3 regions of the Mesorhizobium sp. B2-1-1 genome follow, and region 3 is predicted to be linked to each of the others. Evidence: predicted binding sites of a transcription regulator. Region 3 holds the regulator's gene; each other region holds the start of a gene.

The links. Region 3 encodes LexA, which represses DNA repair genes until DNA is damaged. Its sites were predicted from a motif close to TGTTCNNNNTGTGTTCNG; they were not measured.
Region 1: FJ972_RS02600 (DNA recombination protein RmuC) is a predicted target of LexA. The motif match lies at 4,309-4,326, and genes of this name have one in related genera.
Region 2: FJ972_RS03215 (YifB family Mg chelatase-like AAA ATPase) is a predicted target of LexA. The motif match lies at 4,833-4,850, and genes of this name have one in related genera.

The regions. Positions count from the first base shown of each region.
Region 1 covers NZ_CP083954.1:550,697-557,140, reverse strand. The annotation lists gene dapE (succinyl-diaminopimelate desuccinylase) at 1-884, shown strand, start outside; gene FJ972_RS02625 (transporter) at 890-1,519, shown strand; gene truA (tRNA pseudouridine(38-40) synthase TruA) at 1,507-2,256, opposite strand; gene FJ972_RS02615 (GNAT family N-acetyltransferase) at 2,280-2,786, opposite strand; gene fmt (methionyl-tRNA formyltransferase) at 2,783-3,718, opposite strand; gene def (peptide deformylase) at 3,725-4,255, opposite strand; gene FJ972_RS02600 (DNA recombination protein RmuC) at 4,359-5,645, shown strand; gene FJ972_RS02595 (GFA family protein) at 5,665-6,069, opposite strand; gene FJ972_RS02590 (cation diffusion facilitator family transporter) at 6,193-6,444, opposite strand, start outside.
Region 2 covers NZ_CP083954.1:673,891-680,334, reverse strand. The annotation lists gene FJ972_RS03225 (malate synthase G) at 1-1,506, shown strand, start outside; gene FJ972_RS03220 (DUF262 domain-containing protein) at 1,577-3,154, shown strand; gene FJ972_RS03215 (YifB family Mg chelatase-like AAA ATPase) at 3,207-4,739, opposite strand; gene gshB (glutathione synthase) at 4,925-5,866, opposite strand; gene FJ972_RS03205 (GtrA family protein) at 5,940-6,314, opposite strand; gene FJ972_RS03200 (glycosyltransferase) at 6,319-6,444, opposite strand, start outside.
Region 3 covers NZ_CP083954.1:3,627,675-3,634,118, forward strand. The annotation lists gene FJ972_RS17725 (ComEC/Rec2 family competence protein) at 33-2,483, shown strand; gene lexA (transcriptional repressor LexA) at 2,477-3,220, opposite strand; gene FJ972_RS17735 (TetR/AcrR family transcriptional regulator) at 3,673-4,350, shown strand; gene kynU (kynureninase) at 4,347-5,594, shown strand; gene kynA (tryptophan 2,3-dioxygenase) at 5,658-6,444, opposite strand, start outside.

The sequences.
Region 1 (6,444 bases), 2.6 Mb from region 3:
GTGCGGTCGACATGAAGGGCGGCATCGCCTGTTTCATCGCCGCGGTAGCGCGCCATGTCGAGGCGAATGGCGGCCCGAAGGGCTCGGTCTCGCTGCTGATCACCGGCGACGAGGAAGGCCCGGCCATCAACGGTACCACGAAGCTGCTCGAATGGGCGGCTTCCAGGGGCGAGAAATGGGATGCATCGATCGTCGGCGAGCCGACCAACCCGGCTGCGCTCGGCGACATGATAAAAATCGGCCGGCGCGGCTCGCTGTCGGGCGACGTCATCGTCAATGGCCGCCAGGGCCATGTCGCTTACCCCTTGCTTGCCGACAATCCGGTACGCGGGCTGATGAGCCTGATCGATGCTTTGCTGCATCCCGTCTTCGATGAGGGCACGAAGGATTTCCAGCCGACCAATCTGGAGGTGACATCCATCGACGTAGGCAACCCGGCCACCAACGTCATTCCAGCAAAGGCAACCGCCACCTTCAACATCCGCTTCAATGACAGCTGGACCGCCGAGACCATACAGGCCGAAATCCACAACCGTCTCGACCAGGCGGCGGGCCGCAAGAAATACCGGCCCGGCAAGGAGATGCCGGTCGACTACGAACTCGTCTGGCGCGACCGGCCGAGCCATGTCTTCCTGACCCGCGACGACAGGCTGATCGAGACGTTGAGCGGCTCGGTCAAGGCGGTGGTAGGCAGAGAACCGGCGCTATCCACCTCAGGCGGCACCTCGGATGCGCGCTTCATCAAGGACTATTGCCCGGTTGTCGAATTCGGCCTGGTCGGCAAGACCATGCACATGGTCGACGAGCGCGTCGCCCTTGCCGATCTCGAGACGCTGACGCAAATCTATCAGCGCTTCATCGAAGACTGGTTCGGACAGGACTGAGCAGCATGCTTTCGGCGGACGAGACCCAAGTTTCGCTGACCGGCGCCTGGCGACTGATGCTCGGCAGGGCCGATGGCCTGCGTCTGCTCGACCTGTCTGCCGATGGTTTCTGGAATTCCTTTTTCGCCATCGTCGTCGCGGCGCCGGCATTGATCGTCGGCTGGGTCGGCATCGCCAACGAGATCGGCGATCCCGATGCCTTCGCGGGCCGCTTCAGCATGCTGTTGCGGCTGGCGACAGTCGATATCGGTTCCTGGGTGCTGCCTCTGGTCGCACTCGCTCTGGTCGCGCCGCGCGCCGGCATCGGCGGCCGCTTCGTGCACTATGTCGTGGCCTCGAACTGGGCTTCTGCCATCACCGCCTGGCTGATGCTGCCGTCCGCGCTGATCAGGCTTTTCCTGACCTCGGCGAGCCAGATCTCCAGCCTTGTGTCGCTGCTGTTGTTCGCGCTGTCGATGGTGCTGACCTGGCGCATGACCAACGCGACCATCGGCAGGGGGGCCGCAATCGGGACCGCTGTCTTCGTTGGCATGTTCATCGCTTCGCTGATCGTGCTGTTCGGGCTGCAGGCGCTGCTTGGCATCACGGTTCCGGACACCGGAGCTCAGAGCCTTTCGGGACTCTATCCGGGATAATCGACGCCGATCAGAAAAAGCCCGTCGGGCGGCGCCACCTGGCCGCAGGCGGCGCGGTCGTGCGCCTCGAGCGCCGCCTTGAGATCGCCGGCCGTCCATGCGCCTTCGCCGACGCGCTTGAGCGAGCCGACCATCGAGCGCACCTGGTTGTGCAGGAAGGAACGCGCCGAGGCTCTGACTTCGATCATGTCGCCCGAACGGCTGACGTCAAGACGGTCGAGCGTGCGCACCGGGCTCTCGGCCTGGCATTGCGTGGAACGGAAGGTGGTGAAATCATGCCGCCCGAGCAGCACTTTGGCTGCTTCGTGCATGGCAGCGGCGTCAAGCTGCTTCGGCACCCACCATACCTTGCCCTTTTCCAGCGCCGAGGGCGCGCGCCGGTTGAGGATGCGGTAGAGATAGTGACGGCCGATAGCCGAGAAGCGGGCATCGAAGCCGTCGACGACGGTCGTTGCTTTCAAGATCGCGATGCGGTTGCCGGCGGCCTGCAGATGCGCGTTGACGGCGTCGCGCACCTTGTCGTCCGGCCAGGCCTTGGCCAGGTCGACATGCGCCACCTGGGCCGTCGCATGCACGCCCGCATCGGTACGGCCGGCAGCGCGCAAGCGGACCTGCTGGCCGCAGAATTTTTCGATCGCCTGCTCGATCGCCTGCTGCACCGAAGGCTGGTCCGCCTGGTGCTGCCAGCCGGCAAACAGGCTGCCGTCATATTCGATGTCGAGGCGAAAACGCGGCATGTCGGGCGGCTATACGCACTCGCCTAGGCGGCGAGTGCGGTGAAGGCCGAGGCGTAGACCAGCCGGCCGGTTTCGGGAGCGTCGCCCCAGGCCAGCGCCTGCAGCGCCTCGCCCTGGTACTCGCTCTCGAATCCTTCGGCGCGCGCGTGGCTGTAGCCGAAACGGCCGTAGTAGGTGGGGTCGCCCAGCACCACGGCCAGCATCTCGCCGGCGTCGCGCAGGCGGATGTGAGCCTCGCGGATCAGCGCGCCGCCAATGCCGGTGCCGTGAAAGGAGGGCTCCACCGCCAGCGGCGCCAGTGCCACCGCCGGGAAATCCTTGCCGCCGGTGCGGACGAAAAGACGCGAAAACAGGATGTGGCCAACCACTTGCCCGTCTTCTTCCGCCACCAGTTCGACAACGGCGTCGCCGCCGGAAACCAGCGCGTCAACCAGCCCGGCCTCCGCCTGCTGGCCGAAAGCGTGCTCCTCGACGAGACGGATGGCCTCGCGATCCCGCGGCGTCGCCGCGCGTATCGACATCATGCTCATGACAGTTTCATTCCTTTTTCGATCTTGGTCCCGCGCAGGAATTCTTGCGCGGCGGCGGGCCTTCCGCCAGCCCGTTGAACTTCGACCAGCCGGATCGCGCCCGCTCCGCAGGCGACCGTCAGGCGGTCGTCGAGAATTCCTCCCGGCTCGCCCACACCTTGCGCAAGCGTCGAGCGAAGCAGTTTCAGCCGTTCCACCCGGCCACCAATTTCAACCTCGCACCAGGCGCCGGGGAACGGCGACAGGCCGCGAATGTTATTGTGAACTTCGGCCGCGGGTCGCGTCCAATCCACGTGCGTATCGGATTTATCGATCTTTTTGGCATAGGTCACCCCCTCAACCGCTTGGGCGGTGAACGCCAGGCTATTCCTTTCCAGCCGCGCCAGCGCTTCCACGATCAGTGCGGCGCTGACGCTCATCAATCGATCATGCAGATCGCCGGCGGTCATATCGGGTTCGATGACGCATTTTTCAACCAGCCCCACCGGGCCGGTGTCGAGGCCTTCTTCCATGCGCATGACCATCATGCCGGTTTCGCTGTCGCCCGCCATGATCGCCCGTTGGATGGGCGCCGCACCGCGCCACCGCGGCAACAGCGAGGCATGGCCGTTGATGCAGCCCAGTCGCGGCGCCTCAAGAACCGCCCTGGGCAGCAGCAGGCCATAAGCCACGATCACGCCGATATCGGCTTGCAGCGCGCGAAAAGCTGCCTGTTCGGCCTCGCCCTTGAGCGACGTCGGCGTGCGCGTCTCGATGCCCAGCCGTTCCGCCTCGCGCTGTACCGGCGACGGCGTCAGCTCAAGGCCGCGCCGGCCGGCGGCTCGCGGCGGCTGCGTGTAGACGGCCGCGACCTCATGTCCGGCATCGGCAATCGCGCGCAATGTCGGCACCGAAAACTCCGGCGTCCCCATGAAAATGACGCGAAGGGGCATTGTCCCCTATCCCACCAGCTTGCCCGGAGCCTTGTCCTTGGCCAGCTTCTTGAACTTCTTCACCACCATGTCGCGCTTCAGCTTCGAAATGTGGTCGATGAACAGCACGCCGTTGAGATGGTCGATCTCATGCTGCAGGCAGGTTGCCATCAGCCCCTCGGCCTCCATTTCCTGCAGCTTGCTATCGCGGTCGAGATACTTGACCCGCACGGAAGCCGGGCGTTCGACCTCGGCATAATAGTCGGGAATCGACAGGCAACCTTCCTCGTAGACGGAGCGCTGGTCGGCGCTTTCCAGGATTTCGGGATTGATGAAGACATGCGGCGCCGGCGTCTCGTCCTCCTTGGCGAGGTCGATCACCAGCATGCGCAGCGGCTCGCCGATCTGGATCGCGGCCAGCCCGATGCCGGGCGCGTCATACATGGTCGCCAGCATGTCGTCGGCCAGTTTGCGCAAGGGCGCGTCGACGCGCTCCACCGGCTTGGAAACCTGGCGCAGGATGGGGTCGGGAAGAATGATGAGCGGCTTGATCGGCATGGCGTCTCACCTAAGACCTTGAATAAAGGGCGTCAACCGGTACGCCGGGGGATCGTTCACGTTTTGATCTGTGCTGGCCGGCCGAATCGTCTATGCTGTGTGCATGAACGACCTGACATCCATCCTTTCGGAACCTGTCGCCCGGCTTGGCGCGATCACGATCACGCTCGGCCATGCGCTGGCGTTCGGGGCCTTTGTGTTTCTTGGCCTGTTCGTGGCGCTTGTCGTCGCGCTGTGGCGCTCGGCCAAGGCGCGCGCCGTGGCCGCTGCCGAAGCCGCCGACCATGCCCGCGACGCCGAGGCGCGGATGGCCGGCATATTGCAAAGCCAAGCCGAGATGCAGGGCCGCATGGGCGCCATCGCGGAAGTCTTCGGCGCGCGGCAGGCGGAACTGACGCAATCGATCGGCCAGCGCCTCGATGCCATGACCGGCCGCCTCGGCCAGACCATGACCGAACAGACCAAATCCACTCATGAGAGCCTGGCCAAATTGCAGGAGCGGCTGGCCGTCATCGACACCGCGCAAGGCAACATCCAGTCGCTCGCCGGCCAGGTCGTGCAATTGCAGGCGATCCTCTCCAACAAGCAGACGCGCGGCGCCTTCGGCCAGTCGCGCATGGAAGCGATCGTCGCCGACGGTCTGCCGCACGGCGCCTACGAGTTCCAGGCGACCTTGTCCAACGGCAGCCGTCCCGATTGCCTGGTGAAGATGCCCAACGGCGCGCCGGCGCTTGCCGTCGACGCCAAGTTTCCGCTGGAAGCCTGGAACGCCATCCGCGCCGCCGAAGGCGCCGAACAGCAGAAGGTCGCGTCGCAGGCCTTCCGCCGCGACATCGAGGTGCATGTCCGCGATATCGCGGATAAATATCTGATCCAGGGCGAGACGCAGGATACCGCCTTCATGTTCGTGCCGTCGGAATCGGTGTTTGCCGAGATCCACGAAAATTTCGAGGCGGTGGTGCAGAAGGCGCACCGCGCCCGCGTCGTCATCGTCTCGCCGTCGCTCCTGATGCTGTCGATCCAGGTCATCCAGGCGATCCTGAAGGATGCCCGTATGCGCGAGCAGGCACACCTGATCCAGGGCGAGGTGATCCGGCTGATGGAGGATGTTTCGCGCGTCGACGAGCGGGTGCGCAAATTGCAGGGCCATTTTGCCCAGTCGGCCAAGGATATAGACGACATCCTCGTCTCGACGTCGAAGGTGACCAAACGCGGCCAGAAGATCGAAGCTCTGGACTTTGGGGCGCAGCCCGGAGGCGATGCCGACCCTGACATGGCGTCACCAGCCCCTGCGAAGCCGGAACCCGGCCCGCGCGTTGTCGATTCCCCACGCGTTGCCGATTCAAAGACCGGCCAGCTCAGGCTGAGGGTCGTCGAAGGCGACGAATGAGGCGCCGCACCGGACGGCGCTACTGCTCCTCCACTGTGGTCATGCCGTGAAATTCAGGTAGCCAGTGAAGCGCCGAGCGGTGCCATTTTTGCAGTGTCGGAATCAAATCCTGGCGTTGCCGCGCGGTTCCCACTCGAATGCCGTAGACCTTTGGGCCATCTCCGACCGACGTGGCGTAAAGGTGCGAACCGCAGTCGGCGCAAAAGGCCTGGACGCGCTTGGCGCCGCTTGCCACGGTCTTGATGTAGACCTTCGGTGTACCCTTTGTGATCCGGTAGTGATCTTCAGGCGCCGGAACGGTGACGCGAAAGGCCGTACCGGTCAACTGTTGGCAATCGGTACAATGGCAGATCGAGGTCTTTTCCGGTTCGACCTCCGCCTCATAGGTGATGGCACCACAATGACAGCCGCCGTCGATCTTCATAATCAGTCCTCCAAAACTCGATCGGCTGATTTTAGCGGCGCAGCGTCGCAAGGCAACGACGCGACGCTGGTCCAAGACATAATCCCGAGGAGTGGAATGTGGTTTCGAGACCTGCTCAAAACTCTACTCGGATGCCGATTCGATCAGCTTGCGCCGCTGTTCCCAGGTGCCTGTCGTCTGCGGCTTGACGAACAGCCGGGTGATCTCGGGCATTTCCTTCCTTAGCCGCGCTTCGAGGCGCTCGACGCAGGCTTCGATTTCCGGCGCGGACAGATGGTCCTCGAATTCGATGCTCAGGCCGGCAACGATTTCTTCCGGCCCCAGGTGGACGGTCAGGACGCCGTTCGCCCGCTGCACCGCCGGATCCTGCTGCGC
Region 2 (6,444 bases), 2.8 Mb from region 3:
AGCAACGGCCTGCATATCGAGATCCTGATCAACCGCGACAACCAGATCGGCCGCACCGATCCGGCCGGCATCGCCGACATCATCCTGGAATCGGCGCTGACCACCATCCAGGACTGCGAGGATTCGGTCGCGGCGGTGGATGCGCAGGACAAGGTCGTCGTGTACCGCAACTGGCTCGGCCTGATGAAGGGCGACCTGGCCGAAGAGATCACCAAGGGCGGCCGGACCTTTGTCCGCAAGCTCAACCCCGATCGGTCCTATACCTCGCCCAATGGCGGTACTGTGACGCTGCCCGGCCGCTCGCTGATGCTGGTCAGGAATGTCGGCCACCTCATGACCAATCCGGCGATAACGGACCGCGACGGCAACGAGGTGCCGGAAGGCATCATGGACACGGCGATGACCGCGCTGATCGCGCTGCACGATATCGGGCCGAACGGCCGCCGCGCCAATTCCCGCGCCGGCTCGATGTATGTCGTGAAACCCAAGATGCATGGGCCCGAGGAAGTCGCCTTCGCCGTCGAGATTTTCGATCGCGTCGAGGCCGTGCTCGGTATGGACCAGAATACCATCAAGATGGGCATCATGGACGAGGAGCGGCGCACCACCGTCAACCTCAAGGAGGCGATCCGCGCCGCCAGGGAGCGCGTCGTGTTCATCAACACCGGCTTCCTCGACCGCACCGGCGACGAGATCCACACCTCGATGGAAGCCGGCCCGATGATCCGCAAGGGCGACATGAAGCAGGCCGCCTGGATTTCCGCCTACGAGGCCTGGAATGTCGACACCGGGCTGGAATGCGGGCTTGCCGGCCATGCCCAGATCGGCAAGGGCATGTGGGCGATGCCCGATTTGATGGCGGCGATGCTCACCGAGAAGATCGCCCATCCCAAGGCCGGCGCCAACACCGCTTGGGTGCCCTCGCCGACCGCGGCGACGCTGCACGCCACCCATTATCACAAGGTCGATGTCCACGCCGTCCAGGCGGCGCTGAAGAGCCGGCCGAGGGCCAAGCTCGACGACATCCTGTCGGTGCCGGTCGCGGTGCGGCCCAACTGGTCTCCGGCCGACATCCAGGCGGAACTCGACAACAACGCGCAAGGCATTCTGGGCTATGTCGTGCGCTGGATCGACCAGGGCGTCGGCTGCTCGAAAGTGCCCGATATCAACGATGTCGGCCTGATGGAGGACCGCGCCACGCTGCGCATCTCCTCGCAGCACATCGCCAACTGGCTGCACCATGGCGTCTGCACGGCCGACCAGGTGATGGAAACGATGAGGCGCATGGCTGATATCGTCGACCAGCAGAACCAAGGCGACCCGCTCTACCGGCCGATGGCCGCCGATTTCAACGGCTCCGTCGCCTTCCAGGCCGCCTGCGACCTCGTCTTCAAAGGCCGCATCCAGCCCAACGGCTACACCGAACCGGTGCTGCACGCGCGGAGGCTGGAACTGAAGGCGAAGGGAGAAATAGCCCGTGGATACCGAGGGTCCGTACGACTATAAGTCATGCAAACCCGCACAACTGTTCTGTCGTATGAAAGTGAGGTAAGTCCTCACCGGGGAGGACGATTCTATGGCTGCTGCGACAACCAACATTGTAAATTTGGATGCACTCATCCGTCGGGAGGATTTAGCTGCTCCCGGTGAGGTAGGCGAAGACATAAGTTCTTTGTCTATCGCGGGGCTAGAGCCAAAAGGCTTTCTATATCCCGCACTGCGGAAGCCCGATTTTCAAAGAGAAACTGCGAATTGGAGTCCAGAACAGGTCGCTGATCTCATTGGCACGTTTGCTCGCAAGGATTTGATCCCTGCAGTTATCCTGTGGCGAGCAGGGCAGAATGTCTTTGTCATAGATGGAGCGCATCGCCTTAGCGCCCTTGTTGCATGGGTTCACAACGACTACGGCGACGGAGAGGTTTCCAGGCATTTCTTTCAGAATGCAATTCCGGATGATCAGCAGATAGCAGCGAGAAGAACGAGAGACTTGGTGGCGCTATCAATTGGCTCATATGCCGATCACAAAATGGCTATCGAATATCCGCAAAATTCCCGCCCAGATATTGCTGAGAGAGCAGCCAGAATTGGATGGCAAGAGATTCCAGCCCAATGGATCAGAAACGCCGACCATGACAAGGCGGAGAAAGCCTTCTTCCGGATCAATCAAGGGGGCACGAAGATAGATGCGACAGAGCGCCGTATCCTAGCCGCCAGACGTTCCTCAACGGCCTTGGCAGCTCGAGCGATCTTGAGGGCTGGCACCGGCCACAATTATTGGAAGAAATTCGCTGAAGAGTCCCAACGGGAAATCGAAGACCTTGGCCGTGAAATATCAGCTTTGCTATTCGAGCCCACGATATCTCTACCAATCAAAACACTTGATTTGCCGCCCGCCGGACAGGGCTACGGACCGCAAGCGCTACCGTTAGTTTTCGATCTGGTGAATTTGGCCAATCGAGTTCAAGTCAGGGACTCAAGCTACAAGGGAGCAACCAAGGAAGAACCGCTAGACGTTGATCAAGATGGAGCCAGGACCGTTGATTATCTTGTAAAGGTGAGAGCGACAATCTGGCGTTTGTGCTCGACCCACGCCTCATCTCTTGGCTTGCATCCCGCGTTATATTTTTACAGTCGAAATGGGACCTTTTCAGCATCTTCACTTCTGACGTTCCTCTCGCTATTCCGTGACTGGGGAACGGATGACTTCGTTACATTCACGAAGATCAGAGCGAAGTTTGAAGAATTTCTGATGGCGAACCGTGGCATGAGCGAAGCGGTCAGGAAATTGGGAAGCGGCGTGCGCAGCAGACCTCGTGCTGTTGCCTTCTACAAGGCAATAGTAGAGCACTTGACTAAGGGATTCTCTGCGTCAGACGTCGCAAAAATACTCAGGGAAATGCCGGAATTCGAATTTCTAATTACCAGTTCCGGCGAACTCGACCTTGAGGGCGGATCGTTCTCGCGCGACGTAAAAGGCGCAGCATTCATTCGAGATGCATTGCCCACTGCGCCGAAATGTCCAACTTGTGGAGGTCTCATGCATAGAAATGGCATGCAGGTTGGTCACAAGCGCCCGAAACGGGATGGCGGATCGGGTAATCTTTCAAACGCTATGATGCAGCATCCATTCTGTAATAGTACCGTGGATAACTAGGATTTCCATCGGCAAACTATTCCCTTGGACATAGGCCGATTACGCGAGGTCTCTACGCCGCCTGCGCCACCCGCTCCGAACTCATCCGGTAGGAGATCGCTTCGGCGAGATGAATGCGGCCGACGGTTTCGCTGGCGTCGAGATCGGCCAGTGTTCTCGCGACCTTCAGCACGCGGTGATAGGCCCGCGCCGAAAAGGCAAGCTTTTCGCTGGCGTCCTTGAGCAGCGACAGGCCCGATGCGTCAGGCATAGCGATCTCCTCGATGACCGCCGGCGCGCAATGCGCGTTTGTGGTGGCGCTGGTGACGCCGAGCCGTTCGAAGCGCTCGCGCTGGAGGGTGCGGGCACGCGCCACGCGCAGCGCCACGTCGGCGCTCTTCTCCGCCCGGTCGGGCCGGATCAGGTCGCTGGCCGAGACCGCCGGCACCTCGATCCTGAGATCGATGCGGTCGAGCAGCGGGCCCGAGATGCGCGCCTGGTAGTCGGTGCGGCAGCGATCGCCGCGCAGGCAGCGATAGCCGGGCTCGCCGGCCATGCCGCAGCGGCACGGGTTCATCGCCGCCACAAGCTGGATACGCGCCGGATAGGTGACGCGATGGTTGGCCCGCGCGATCATGCAGTCGCCGGTCTCCAATGGCTGGCGCAACGCGTCGAGCGTCTGCGGCGTGAATTCGGGAAATTCGTCGAGGAACAGCACGCCGTGATGGGCAAGCGACACTTCGCCCGGCCGCGCCCGGATGCCGCCGCCGACCATCGCCGCCATCGAGGCCGAATGGTGCGGCGCGCGGAACGGCCGCCGGTCGGTCAGCTTGCCCTCGCCGAGCTCGCCGGCGACGGAGGCGATCATCGATACTTCGAGCAATTCCTTCGGCGCCAGCGGCGGCAGGATCGACGGCAGCCGCTGCGCCAGCATCGATTTTCCCGATCCCGGCGGGCCGACCATCAGCAGGTTGTGCCCGCCGGCCGCCGCCACCTCCAGTGCCCGCTTGGCGGTTTCCTGGCCCTTGATGTCGGCAAGATCGGGCAGGTCGCGCGCCGCGGCATGGATGCCGGCTTCGGGGCGCGACAGCACCTGCGTGCCGCGAAAATGATTGGCGATGGCGATCAGGCTGCGCGGCGCGAGTATGTCGAAGTCCTTGCCGGCCCAGGCGGCTTCGGGGCCGCAGGCGAAGGGGCAGATCAGGCCCTTGCCTTCGGAATTCGCGCCGATCGCGGCCGGCAAGGCGCCGGCGACGGCGGCAATGGTGCCGTCGAGCGACAATTCGCCAAGCACGACATAACCGGCCAGCATGTCGCCCGGAATGGCGCCAAGCGCCGCCATCAGGCCGAGCGCGATCGGCAAATCGTAATGGCTGCCCTCCTTGGGCAGGTCGGCGGGCGCCAGATTGACAGTGACTTTCTTGGACGGCATCGACAGGCCGGAAGCATGGAGTGCCGCCTGCACCCGTTCGCGGCTTTCGGCCACTGCCTTATCGGCCAGACCGACGATGTGCATGTTGACCTTGCCGGGCGCGATCATCACCTGCACGTCGACCGGCACGGCCTCGATGCCCTGGAAAGCAACCGTGCGAACCCGCGCCACCATGTCTTGTCCCCGGATCTGGGCTTGCCCCAAGCCTTCTACAATCAGGCCGCGAAGGGCCTGGGCCGGACACAATCACAATTCCTCGGTTAAATCAAGAACATTACAGGAACACGCAACCGCTTAAGTTGCGGCGCGGTTGTCTCCGGTTGCAAAAACGGAACATGGTTAATACGAAATGAAAACGGCTACTTCCGCTTGGCCTCCACCGCGTCCCAGAACAGGCTGGCGATGTCGGCGCCGCCGAAGCGTTTGACTTCGCGTACGCCGGTCGGCGAGGTCACGTTGATTTCGGTCATGTAGTCGCCGATCACGTCGATGCCGACGAGGATGAAGCCGCGTTCCCTCAGTGCCGGCCCGATGCGGGCGCAGATCTCGCGCTCGCGCTCGGTCAGCTCGGTCTTCTCGGCGCGGCCGCCGACATGCATATTGGAGCGGGAATCGTGCTCGGCCGGCACCCGGTTGATGGCCCCGACCGGCTCGCCGTCGATCAGGATGATGCGCTTGTCACCCTTGCGCACGTCCTTCAGGTAACGCTGCACGATGTAGGGCTCACGGAACAACTGGCCGAACATTTCGAGCAGCGAGGCGAGGTTGCGGTCGGCCTCCAGCAGGTGGAAGATGCCCGCGCCGCCATTGCCGTAGAGCGGCTTGACGATGATGTCGCCGAATTCCTTGCGGAAGGCGGCGACCTCCTGGGGATCCTTGGTGATCAGCGTTTCCGGCATCAGGTCGGAAAACTCGGTGACGAAGATCTTTTCCGGGCTGTTGCGCACCCAGGCGGGGTCGTTGACCACCAGCGTCCTGGGGTGGATGCGCTCCAGTATGTGCGTGGTGGTGATGTAGTTCATATCGAAGGGCGGATCCTGTCTCAGCAGGATCACGTCCATCTCCGACAGGTCGGTGCGCACCTTCTCCCCCAGCGAATAGTGGCTGCCCTTCTCGTCGCGTACCTGCATCTCCTCGATGCGGGCGAACACCTTGCCGTCGCGCAGCGACAGCCGGTCGGGCGTGTAGTGGTAGAGCTGATGGCCGCGCCGCTGCGCCTCCAGCGACAGCGCGAAAGAAGTGTCTCCGGCGATCGACACGGTGGAGACGTGGTCCATCTGGACGGCGATTTTCAGCTTCATGGCAGGTCCCCAGCACGGTCGATGAGAGAGCGATATAAGGGTCCCGGCGCCTTCTGCCAATCGGGCCACGCCGCTAGCGGTCGAAGACCAGCCTGGAATAGCCGAGGAAGGACAGCGCCATGGCGGCCAGCGAAGCGAAAGCAAGGGCGGCCAATGGTGGGGTTGTCGGCAGGACGACAAGGATGGCGCAGTAGACCAGATAGTTGGCGATGCTGGTGGCGATGCCGACGCTGCCATAGCGGGCGCCTTCCCGCACCAAGCCGCGGCTCGACGGCGAGAAGGTCAGATGCCGGTTTATCTGCCAGGTGACGCAGAGCGCAAAGCCGATGGACAGCACGCGGGCGCTGAAAGGGCCGAGCGGCGTGACGGCAAGCAGCAGCCAGAGGGCGGCCGCGTCGGCGACGAAGCCGATGCCGCCGGCAAAGAGGAAGCGGATAAGACGGCTCACCGCTTCATGCGGCGCGAGGCGTCTTGCCTGGGCCGGCCTTCGCGGCAGTCGGCTCGCTGGCGCGCTCGCGCCGCTCTATGCGGCCCGAAGGCATCGACAGGTAGAAGATGCGCTTCTGTTCGGCGCGGCC
Region 3 (6,444 bases):
ATAGGGTGTCGAGGGCGCAAGGGGCAGACCCGATGGCTGGAGCGGGCCGGGGCGCGGAGGAAGGCGAGGACGTCGTTGCCGGCGTCAGCGAACGCGCTCTTCTTGCCATGCCCGCGCCCGCCTCATTGCCGCTGGCGTTGCCGCCCCTACAGCAGCCGGGCAAGTCGCCGCCGGCGGATGTTTCCACGCCGCCCGGCATTCCCGCAGCCGGCGCGGCCGTGCGTCTGCGCCGTGAGTTCGGCCGTGCTTCATGGCCTCGTCTGCGCAACGGCGTGGCCAGAGCGTCCGAGCTCGAACTCGATCGGGGCATAGCCTTCCTGCTCGTGCCGGTGTTCCTGGCATGCGGATCGATCGCCTATTTTTCGCTGGCGGCGGAGCCGGGCTTTGCCAAGCCTGTCGCGGTCGCGATCCTGATGTCGCTGTGCGCGCTCGTTTCACGCTCATGGCCGAAAACGCATCTGTGCTTCATGGCGGCGCTGTTGTGCGCGCTCGGCATGCTCGCCGGCAAAGTCGAGACGTGGCGAGCGGGAACGCGGATGCTGGGCTCGGAAATCTCCACGCAAATCACCGGCCGCGTCGTTTCGGTCGACCAGATGGAGACCGGGCGCATCCGGCTGACCATCGATGTGACATCGACCGCGCGGCCGAAACTACTCTACGCGCCGGAGCGCGTTCGCCTTTCGGCACGCAAGGTGCCGGCTGAAGTGACGGCCGGTTCGCTCGTGACCGGCTATGCCAGGCTGTTGCCGCCGACCGGACCGGTGCGGCCGGACAGCTACGACTTTTCCTTCGACAGCTACTTCGCCGGCATAGGCGCCAGCGGCTTCTTTCTCGGCAACCCCAAAATCGTCTCAGCCGATGACAGGCCGCTGTGGGCCGCCCTTTCAGCCGCCATCGAGAGTGCTCGCGAAAGCATTGCCGACCATATCAGGGGCAGCATCGGCGGTGCCGAGGGCGAGATCGCCGCGGCGCTGATCGTGGGTGTGCGCGCCGGGATTCCCGACGAGATCAATGAAGCGATGCGACGCACCGGCATCTACCACATCATCTCAATTTCCGGGCTGCACATGGCGCTGGTCGCCGGCACGGTCATGGGTCTGCTGCGTGGCGGCTTCGCGCTGTTCCCGAATTTTTCCTCCCGCCGGCCGGTCAAGAAATACGCGGCCGCGGCGGCACTTTTCTCGATCGCCGCCTACCTCGTCATTTCGGGCGTCGTTGTCGCCGCCGAACGCAGCTTCATCATGCTGGCGGTGATGCTGATCGCCGTTCTGTGCGATCGGGCGGCACTCACCATGCGCAATCTGGCTATTTCGGCGATCGCCGTCATCGTGGTGTCGCCGCACGAGGTGGTAGGGCCGAGCTTCCAGATGTCGTTCGCCGCCACCGCGGCCCTGGTCGGCGCCTATGCCGGCTGGTCGGATCGCAAAGCCGACAAAGCGCGGACCCCGCCGCCGCAACGGACCTTGCCTGGCCTCCTGACGCGAAAATTGCTGCTGGCGACAGGTGGGCTGGCGATGACCTCGATTATCGCGGGAAGCGCCACGGCGCTTTTCGCCATCTGGCATTTCCAGCGCGTGTCGCCGCTCAGCCTGTTCGCCAATCTTGCCGTCATGCCGATCGTTTCGGTCGTGATGTTCCTTGCGGTTGCCAGTGCGCTGCTGATGCCGTTCGGGTTCGATGGACCATCCCTTTATCTGATGGGCAAGGGACTGACCGCGATGATCGCCATATCAGGATGGATCTCGCAACGCTCGCCGGTCGACGCGGTCGGGTTGATTTCGCAGCAATCCGTCCTTCTGGTGGCGATCGCCCTGGTCATCGCGACGATGGCCACGACATGGCTGCGGCTGGCGGCACTTCCCTTCGCGCTCGCCGGCCTGTTGACCGTCTCGGACACGCGCACGCCGGACGTGCTGATTTCGGAGGATGCCCGCCTGGTGGCACTGCCGATCGGCGGCGGTGAGCTCGCGATCAACCGGGCGCGCCCGAACGAATTCACCGTCGATAATTGGAAACGCGCGCTGAAGTCCGAAACCATCGTTGCGCCGGAACTGTTCGACAGCGGAGACCGACAGTTCGACATCTTCGATCCCGCGCAACTTCCGGCGGGAGCGCCTTTCTATTGCTTCACAGGCCTGTGCATGGCCCGGCATCCCTCGGGGGCGATCATCGCGCAGGTGGAGGATCGCAAGGACGCCTGGAGGGCCTGCTCCTATGCGGATCTGATCGTCATCAACGACCCCGCGGGCTACGATCCCTGCCACAATCCGCTGGTTCTCGTCATCACCAAGCGGCAGCTCGCTCGTAAGGGAAGTGCCGCCGTCTTCTTCGACCAGCAATCGGCGACGGCACCGGCACGGGTCAGCTTTGCCGTCGACAGGCCATATCGGCCTTGGCACGAACAGCGGAAATTCTCACGCGAGGCAAGGGGACTGCCGCCTTACCGTAAACCCGAAAAGCCCACCGCCGACCCCGCTCAGTAGCGCCTGATCAGGCCGACTAGCTTGCCTTGCACCTTGACCCTGTCCGGTCCGAAAATACGTGTTTCATAGGCCGGATTGGCAGCCTCGAGCGCAATCGAAGCACCCTTTCGGCGGAAGCGCTTCAGCGTTGCTTCCTCCTCGTCCACCAGGGCCACGATGATCTCGCCGGGACTTGCGGTGTCGGCATTGCGGATGATGACCGTGTCGCCGTCGAAAATGCCGGCCTCGATCATCGAATCGCCCTTGACCTCCAGCGCATAGTGTTCGCCGCCCATGATCATGTCAGGCGGCACTGAAATGGAATGCGTCTGATGCTGGATGGCGTCGATCGGCACACCCGCTGCGATGCGACCCATGACCGGGATCGACACCGCTGAAACCGCATCGTCGTCATTGCCGGCAGCGGGCAGACGCGAAGACGTCGCCGGCTTGATCTGCCGGCTAGGGCTGCTGCCCTGTCCGAGGCTGCCCTGGATGACGCTCGGGGAGAACTTCTTTGCCGCGTTAAGACCCGGCGCGATCGAGTCCGGCAGGCGCAGCACCTCCAGCGCGCGCGCCCGGTTGGGCAGGCGGCGAATGAAGCCGCGCTCCTCCAACGCCGTGATCAGCCGATGAATTCCCGACTTGGAGGCGAGGTCCAGCGCTTCCTTCATCTCGTCGAAGGACGGCGGAATGCCGCTTTCCTTCAGCCGTTCATGGATGAACATCAAGAGTTCATGTTGCTTGCGCGTGAGCATGGCGGCCCCCAAAGGCATTGCACGAAGGGTCTGGAACCAGAATCAGAAAACAAACCCAGAACAAACACTATCTGTTCCAGTTGTGTTCCGCAACCATTTAAAGTTTAATGAATTTGTTAAGGCGACGGAAACGAAATGCCCTCCCGCAGCCAGCATCCTGCCAGCGCGGTCCGTCGTCAATGCGCTCCCGGGCCCTTTGAAACTATTTTGGTTAATGGCCTGTGGCCCGACCGGTCCCCACTCTTGGCACAAGCCTGCAAGCTGGGTGACCGGCAGGTGCGGGGTGCGTTTGGGCGGATTAGAAACCCCTGCGGCTCGTGAACGAAACGAAACCAAAATGCCAACTTCCGCCGGAAAACGGCCAGACACCACCACTGGTCGCGACGGGCTGCGTTCGTTCGTTCGCTTGACGAAACCGTATAATAATGTACGGTTTTCGAAGAGGAACACCAATGACCACGCCGAAGCAGGCCGCGCGACGCGAACGGATAGAGGAGGCCGCCTATGCGGTGCTCCGGGAAGCCGGCTACAAGAGCGCCTCCCTGCTTGCTATCGCCAAGCGGGCATTGGCCTCGAACGAAACCCTCTACAACTGGTACGGCAACAAGCAGACCCTGTTTCGATCCTTGATCGAAGCCAATGCGGGAGAGGCAAGGAAGCTGCTGGAGGACGCCCTTCACCAGGCGCGCGATCCGCTCGAAACCCTGAACTTGCTCGGGCCAGTCCTGCTGACCCTCGTGACGGGCGACAAGGCGGTGGCGCTCAATCGCGCCGCGGCCGGCGACGTCAACGATACAGGCACGCTTGGCCAATCGATCGCGCAATTCGGCCGCAATACCATAATGCCGCTTGTTGGTGACCTGCTTCGAACCGCAAGTCGGGCCGGCCTGATCGCCTGTGACGATCCTGCCGAAGCCGCCGACATCTACATCAGTCTTTTGATCGGCGATCTCCAGGTTCGCCGGATCGTTGGGGTGCTCGAGGAATTGCCTCGGGCGGAAATCGAGCAAAGATCGAACCGGGCGTTCACCCTGTTCTTGCGCCTCTATGCGGCCAGCCCTTGCCCGGGCGGCAAAACAGCCGGCCCGTTTCCAGGGCGCTCTTCTCACCGAGGAACATCGCGACCATGAGCAAAATTCCCGATCTCGCAGCGATCGAGGCAATGGACACCGCGGATCCGCTGCGTGCCATGCGTGACCGCTTCACCTTGCCCCAGGGGGTGATCTATCTCGACGGCAATTCGCTGGGCGCCGCTTCGCCCGCCGTGTTCGGCGAGCTGCAGAAGGCCGCCACGCAGGAGTGGGCGCAGGATCTCATCCGCGCCTGGAACACCGCCGGCTGGTTCGACATGCCGGTCGAACTCGGCGACCAACTCGGGCGCCTGATCGGGGCCGCCGCCGGCCAGACGGTGGTCTGCGATACCACCTCGATCAACATCTACAAGGTGCTGCATGCGGCACTCGGGATGCGGCCGGACAGGTCAGTCATCGTCGCCGAGGGGGACAGCTTTCCGACCGATCTCTATATGGCCGAAGGCGTTGCCTCGACGCGGCCGGGCACGGTGCTGCGGCTCGAGGGTGTCGATGCGCCGACCATAGAAGAACTGATCGACGAGCGGGTCGCGGTCATCCTGGTCAACCACGTCAACTACAAATCCGGGCAGTTGCGCGACATGGCCGCGCTGACGCGGACGGCACATGATGCCGGCGCGCTGATCGTCTGGGATCTCTGCCATACCGCCGGCGCCTTGCCGGTCGAGCTCGACCGTTCGAACGCCGATTTCGCCGTCGGCTGCACCTACAAATATCTCAATGGAGGCCCAGGTGCCCCGGCCTTCATCTACGCGGCCGAGCGCCACCATGGCGATGTCCGCCAGCCGCTCAGCGGCTGGTGGGGCCATGCGCGGCCTTTCGCCTTCGAACAGGGTTTTGCTGCCGGCACAGGCATCCGCCGGTTTCTCTGCGGCACGCAGCCTGTGCTGTCGATGCGCGCGCTCAAAGGGGCCCTCGATGTCTGGAACGACGTCGACATGGCAGAGGTGCGCAGGAAGAGCATCGCATTGACCGATCTGTTCATCCAGCTCGTCGAGGCAAAATGCGGCGCCTACGGCCTCGAACTCGAAGGCCCGCGCGACGGCAATGAGCGCGGTAGCCAGGTGTCGTTCCTCCACCCGCATGGCTATCAGGTGATGCGGGCCTTGATCGAGCGCGGCGTGATCGGCGATTTCCGCGCGCCATCCACGATTCGCTTCGGCTTTACGCCGCTTTATGTCGGCTATGTCGATGTCTGGCAGGCTGTCGAGGTGCTGGAAGACATTTTGCGCACGGACGCGTGGCAGGAGGCGCGTTTCGCCGTCAAGGCGGCGGTGACTTAAGAGCCTGTCGCTCAGAAAAGCGCAGTGGGTTCGGGATAACGATATGCAGTCGGCAAAGCTACGTCAGAGCCGGGTGCGGACCTTCCACAGCTCCGGGAACAACTCCACCTCCAGCATCTTCTTCAGGTAGGACGCGCCCGATGTGCCGCCGGTGCCGCGCTTCATGCCGATGATGCGCTCGACCGTGGTGACGTGGTTGAAGCGCCAACGGCGGAAATAATCCTCGAAGTCGACCAGCTTCTCGGCGAGTTCGTAGAACATCCAGTAGCGCTGCGGGTCGCGGTAGATGGTCTGCCAGGCGACAAGGACCTCTTCGTTCTCGGTCCGCGTTTCGCGCCAGTCCGTACGCCTTGCGTCGGCGCCGATGTCGAAGCCGTTGCGGGCGAGCAGCAGCAGCGTCTCGTCGTAGAGCGACGGTTGCGCCAGAATCGCCTCCAGTTTCTCGCTGAGGTCCGGCCGGTGCTTGTGCGGTCCGAGCATTGCGAGATTGCGGTTGCCGGCCACGAACTCGATGGCACGGTACTGCCAGGACTGGAAGCCCGAGGACTGGCCGAGCGCATCGCGAAATTCGGTGTATTCACTGGGCGTCATGGTGCGCAGCACGTCCCAGGCATTGTTGAGCTGCTCGAAGATGCGGGCGACACGCGAAAGCATCTTGAAGCTCGGTTCGAGACGGTCTGCGCGGATGGAGCGGATTGCTGCGCCGGTTTCGTGCAGCGCGAGCTTCATCCAGAGCTCCGAGGTCTGGTGCTGGATGATGAACAGCATCTCGTCATGGGCTGACGAAAGCGGCTCCTGCGCCTCGAGCACCTTTTCCAGATGCAGATAGTCGCTGTAGGACATGCGCTCC